Regions from separate parts of the Ectobacillus sp. OTK genome, predicted to be linked through region 2. Evidence: a T-box and tRNA genes for the amino acid it is inferred to sense, from the RefSeq annotation. Region 2 holds a T-box; the other holds one or more tRNA genes.
What was found. A T-box is a leader RNA that pairs with one kind of tRNA and senses whether it is charged. The one in region 2 lies ahead of thrS (threonine--tRNA ligase), so its partner is inferred to be a tRNA-Thr.
Positions count from the first base shown of each region.

Region 1: it has a tRNA-Thr gene. The T-box ahead of thrS (threonine--tRNA ligase) is inferred to sense a tRNA for this amino acid. The anticodon was not compared.

Region 1 is NZ_AP048547.1:2,657,136-2,660,142, forward strand. Features, by position in the region: gene AC6HZ4_RS13140 (cation:proton antiporter) at 1-298, opposite strand, end outside; tRNA gene AC6HZ4_RS13145 (tRNA-Thr) at 1,079-1,154, shown strand; tRNA gene AC6HZ4_RS13150 (tRNA-Leu) at 1,196-1,278, shown strand; RNA gene ssrS (6S RNA) at 1,281-1,460, shown strand; RNA gene ffs (signal recognition particle sRNA large type) at 1,499-1,764, shown strand; tRNA gene AC6HZ4_RS13165 (tRNA-Ala) at 1,776-1,851, shown strand; tRNA gene AC6HZ4_RS13170 (tRNA-Leu) at 1,937-2,020, shown strand; tRNA gene AC6HZ4_RS13175 (tRNA-Gly) at 2,053-2,124, shown strand; tRNA gene AC6HZ4_RS13180 (tRNA-Leu) at 2,130-2,210, shown strand; gene AC6HZ4_RS13185 (TAXI family TRAP transporter solute-binding subunit) at 2,455-3,007, shown strand, end outside.
Region 2 is NZ_AP048547.1:4,687,309-4,690,315, reverse strand. Features, by position in the region: gene dnaI (primosomal protein DnaI) at 1-401, shown strand, start outside; gene ytxC (putative sporulation protein YtxC) at 584-1,441, shown strand; T-box leader at 1,499-1,720, shown strand; gene thrS (threonine--tRNA ligase) at 1,763-3,007, shown strand, end outside.

The sequences.
Region 1 (3,007 bases), 2.0 Mb from region 2:
TTACACCTAGTATAGAGAGGAGAGAAATAGTAATCCAAACCTTTTTCAGTATAGAAAAACGAATGGCTCTTCCTCCTTCAAATAGAATCAATATAGACCCTAACACGATAATAAATTGATACGAAACTGAATCATTTGGCACTGTAATTAAATCGAAGACAGAGGGGCCTAGAAGTATTCCCACGATCATAAACAGAGCTACATCAGGAATTTTAATCCGTTCCGCTACTTTCATGGCCACTAATCCAAAAAGAAAGACCATAGTGATCATATATAATTCGCGTTGAACAATGTTCATAACGTCAGCTTCCATTTTATGCTCCTTTCAGTGCATTATTTTTAATAACCTTAGATTACCCCCGACGGATGTAATAATAAATTCCCTTAAGGACAATTTAATTGGAAAAGGTGAGAAAGTATGGTAGATATTTTTGATACATTTGCTCTTCTCACTAGTATTTTGGCGTTTTAATGGTATTTATTATATAGGGAATAATGATATATTCGATAAACAGAACAAGTTTTAATTCACGGCAAAATGAAAAATACTATCTCAGAAATGAATGTTTAAAAAGTGTAGAGTGTCTATTTGTTAAATGATTCGGAATGAATCTTAATATCAAAGAGAAGTTGTAATCAAACAAGACGAGTGTATACCGTGGATCCTTGACGGCAGGGTTTGCTCTTATTATTTTATTAGGCTCGTTTCTTCTCACCTTTCCTATAGCTACTAAGGATGGGAGAGACTTCCGTGGCTAGATGCCTTATTTACGTATAGTCTATGTCTGCTGCATATGTAACGGGCGTGTGGTTGTGGATACTGGGACTAGTTACGTTGGTAAAGTTGGTAACAACTACATCGTAAAAGTATATTTAAAAACCTAAATGTTTGTTGTATACTGATTAAGCAATGAACGAAATGCCTTGTATATCTGCCGGCTTAGCTCAATTGGCAGAGCACGATCGAATATGCTTCGAAGGAATTACTTCAGCGTACTCATTGAGCTGCATCTTGCGTAAGCTTTCTGGAATGAGGACGACAAACAAAAGCTATTGTCTGGGCATACAAATATATTACGCCGGCTTAGCTCAATTGGCAGAGCAACTGACTTGTAATCAGTAGGTTGGGGGTTCAAGTCCTCTAGCCGGCACCATTCTATGTTACACGTATGAGGAACATAATATCTTGTATGATGCGACCGTGGCGGAACGGCAGACGCGCTAGGTTGAGGGCCTAGTGAGAGCAATCTCGTGGAGGTTCAAGTCCTCTCGATCGCATTCATGTCCTGCAATGTTCGTGATACCATTTTGTTTTGAACCGTACAATTTGAACGGGATTCCTAATTTGTTGCCTGATGCCATGCCTGCTTGTTCAGGATTGCAGGAAGGTCGATACGCGGAAACCTACCTGCGAGAGCGGGTTCCAAAACAGAGTGGGAAACGGCATACGTGGGGATGTACTTTTAAAACGACATATCGATTCAACTAAAAATACATACCGTGATAGGCGGGGAGATAGCGGTGCCCTGTAACTCGCAATCCGCTCTAGCGAGGCTGAATTCCTTTCAGAGGTATGATGGATGTAAGGTTTGCCTTATATAAGCGGTGTTGACCTTCGGAGTCCTCGCAACAGAAACCCATGAACCTGGTCAGGCCGGGAACGGAGCAGCCATAAGTGGAATGTTCTGTGTGTCGAAGGGCAGCTCTGAACGAGCTGGCTGTATGAGTACCACTTATGTCGTCATATCAATGAAAGGTTCACGGTTTTATCTTTTGGGGCCTTAGCTCAGCTGGGAGAGCGCCTGCTTTGCACGCAGGAGGTCAGCGGTTCGATCCCGCTAGGCTCCACCATAGTATGTACTGTTACTAAAGTAAATAGCAACGATTTTACCCTAAAAGAATGAGTGAATTGGAGAAGATTTTACCAATCATATTTGCGGGTGTGGCGGAATTGGCAGACGCACCAGACTTAGGATCTGGCGCCTTTGGCGTGGGGGTTCGAGTCCCTTCACCCGCACCATTTATAATTGTATAGGATTGCAGTGTTTGCATGCGGAAGTAGTTCAGTGGTAGAATACAACCTTGCCAAGGTTGGGGTCGCGGGTTCGAATCCCGTCTTCCGCTCTTATGCCGGTGTGGCGGAATTGGCAGACGCGCACGACTCAAAATCGTGTTCCTCTGGAGTGTCGGTTCGACCCCGACCACCGGTATCAAACTAAAGGAAAAAACTCTTATAAGTCAATGCTTTGAGACATTCAAGGTGTTGGCTCTTTTTGTTTTTACTAGTTGGATACTACTGATAAATAATGGAAAAAATCAGTTTAGATTAGTAATCTATCAAGCATTTTTGTAGTTCTTCACAGTAAAATTGAAAAAATTAACAATTATGGTATTTTATATGATAATATAAAATCGTGCATATTGCACATAAAAAGAAAAAAGGGGGATAAATCCATGAAAAAGTATCGCAGTTGCTTGTTGCTTGTTTTAATTCTGTCACTAACAATGGTTATTGCTGCTTGTAGCGGCGGTAATAAAAGTGTATCTGGCGGAGACAGCGAAGGAAACAGTAATAGCAAAAACTTAAGTTTATTAACTGGTGGAACTGGCGGTACATATTATCCACTTGGTGGACAAATTGCTAATATCATTTCTAGTAAAACAGATGCAAATATTACAGCACAAACATCTGGAGCATCTGCTGAGAATATGGAAACTTTAAGATTAGGGGAAGCTGAAATGGCTTTCTCGCAAACTGATATTACAGCATATGCAATCGAAGGAAAAGAAATGTTCGATGGAAAGCCAATTGACAATGTTCAGGCAATCGGTTCATTGTATCCTGAAACTGTTCAACTTGTGACAACTGCAAAAAGTGGAATTACTTCTGTTGAAGACTTAAAAGGTAAATCAGTTTCCATAGGTGCGCCTGGATCAGGAGCTTATATTAATGCCATGCAAATTCTAGAGATCTATGGACTATCGGTTAAAGATATTAAAGCTCAAA
Region 2 (3,007 bases):
TTGCTAATGAACTAGCCGAACGGAAAATTTCTTCCATGCTTGTATACTTACCGGAATTTCTGCGTGAAATCAAAAGTTCCATTCAGGATAATACGCTCGGTGATAAAATTGACGCGGTCAAGAGAGTGCCGGTGCTAATGCTCGATGATATTGGGGCAGAAGCGATGTCAAGCTTTGTTCGAGATGATGTGCTGGGAGCTATTCTGCAGTTTCGGATGCTAGAGAACCTGCCGACCTTCTTTACTTCTAATTTCAACATGAAGGAGCTCGAGCATCATTTAACTTACTCACAGCGCGGAGAGGAAGAGCAGATGAAGGCGGCTCGCATTATGGAACGGATTAAATATTTGGCGAAGCCGGTGCAGGTAGGAGGAAAGAATCGCCGTCATCAAGGAGAGTAAGGATAGCTTGCTTTCTTTGTTTTTTGATATACATGTACGTAAGATTGTATGAAAATTGTTTTACTACGGGAGAAAAGCGGAGCAGTTCCGCTTTTCTTTTTTGTCAAGGTTTTCTTGTATCATTTTTTACCTTTCCTTTTAATATACATAAAATAGGCGATGACCTTAAAGGGGGGACAAAAGTGATCGAAATCCGCTTTGAAGAGGAGCATGATGCACGGATGATGTACGAGCATTTGCTGGAAGGTGCGGGAACTGCGTATGGAAGCATGAGCGTACTTTTGGATGGTTCGACGGTGGCCGTTCATATTCCGCCTGGAGATGCATGGTATGTAGAAGAAGTATTCATTCCGGCATTTATTCGTTTTATCGTAGATGTGAAGGAAGAGAAATGGATTTTATCGATTTTAGAACAGTCCTTTTTATACCACGACCAGGAGGAGCGGGCGCAAATTCTACATATCGTTCATTCGCTGCTGGATGGGAAGCTGCAGGATATACCATACAAAGGTTTGGAGGAAGAAAGAGAGCGTTTGTTAGGGGCGTCCCTGAAGGAATTTGTACAAGACCCTGTCTCATTTTCCTTTGATTCATATGTGAGATTTCGTTTGAAGCATTATATGGCTTATTTGGTTCGCTTAACGGAGCTCGCGATTGATGAATATAAACTTGAGCAGGAGTATCAAGCCTTTGTGGAAATGCTGCGGCAGTATGTCTGTACACGAAAATCCCGTCTTTCCTGTCTTCATCTCGTCTATAACGGAAGTTTCATTTTTTATGATGAACGTGGGTTGCGTTTAAATCAAGAGAAACTGGTCCAATATATAGACGAGAGCATAGTGTACAATCGAGAGCCATATATTGATCCGAATGTCATTGCGCCGCTTTTATCAATTGCACCGAAAACGATTTATTTATATACTGCTCATACAGACCATAACATGATTATTACGATTCGAAATGTGTTTCAAGAACGCGTAATTGTTCAGACCATCGGAGAATTTGAAAAAATGGTGGGCAAGCAGGTAAGAAAACGGTAATGCTCCCTTGCTTTTCTTTTGTGTTGCGAATATAATTACGTACATAATGTGAATATAGCATAAGTAATGATGAGGACATGAGCTTCTTTTTACGATTCCCAGAGAGGGGAGCCTTAGGCTGTAAGCTTCCTAATACGAAAAAGTTGTTTACCACCTCTGAACTTCAGCGATGAAATGACAGTAATTGCTGACGGCAAACACCGTTATGAAACTTGAGCGATTGACGTATGTGAATCGGAACAAGGGTGGAACCACGAGAAATCAACACTCGTCCCTTTTTAGGGACGGGTGTTTTTTATTTTTATGAAGGAGCTGAATGGCATGGCAGAAAGTATTAAAATTACATTCCCAGACGGAGCCGTGAAGGAGTTTCCGTACGGGACAACAACAGAAGAGATTGCAGCTTCCATTAGTCCTGGCTTAAAGAAAAAGGCTGTGGCAGGAAAGCTAAATGATACATTGCTCGATTTAAAAACACCAATTGGGCAGGATGGCAGCATCGCTATTATTACACTGGATTCCAAGGAAGGCATAGAGATTTTGCGTCACTCTACAGCCCATTTGCTTGCGCAGGCATTAAAGCGTTTGTATAAAGACGTGAAGCTTGGCATCGGGCCGGTTATTGAAAATGGTTTTTACTATGATGTGGATCTAGAAGAGCCGATTACAGCAGAGGATCTTCCGAGGATTGAGAAGGAAATGGAGCGCATTGTAAAGGAAAACCTTGAGATTGTGCGCCAAGAAGTAAGCCGTGAGGAAGCGCTTCGCCGCTATGAAGAAATTGGCGATAACCTAAAGCTAGAGCTTATTAACGACATTCCGGCGGATCAAACATTGTCCATCTACGAGCAGGGTGAATTTTTTGACCTATGCCGCGGTGTGCATCTTCCGTCCACAGGAAAAATTAAAGCATTTAAGCTATTAAGCGTAGCGGGTGCATATTGGCGCGGCGACAGCAAAAATAAAATGCTCCAGCGCATCTACGGTACTGCGTTTGCGAAGAAGGAAGAGCTTGATGAGCATCTTCGCTTGCTGGAAGAGGCGAAGGAGCGCGACCACCGCAAGCTTGGCAAGGAATTAAAGCTATTTACAAACTCGCAAAAGGTTGGACAAGGCTTACCGCTTTGGCTGCCAAAGGGAGCGACGATTCGCCGTATTATTGAACGCTATATTGTAGATAAGGAAGTAGCGCTTGGCTATGACCACGTCTATACACCTGTTATGGGAAGCGTTGAGTTGTATAAAACATCTGGTCACTGGGAGCATTATCAAGACGGCATGTTCCCGCCAATGGAAATGGATAATGAGCAGCTTGTGCTTCGTCCTATGAACTGTCCGCACCATATGATGGTGTATAAGCATGATATTCACAGTTACCGCGAGCTGCCAATTCGTATTGCGGAGCTTGGAACAATGCATCGCTACGAAATGTCTGGTGCGTTAACAGGTCTGCAGCGTGTCCGCGGCATGACGCTGAACGATGCTCATATCTTTGTGCGTCCAGATCAAATTAAAGAGGAATTCATCCGTGTTGTTCGCCTCATTCTTGAGGTGTATAAGGATTTT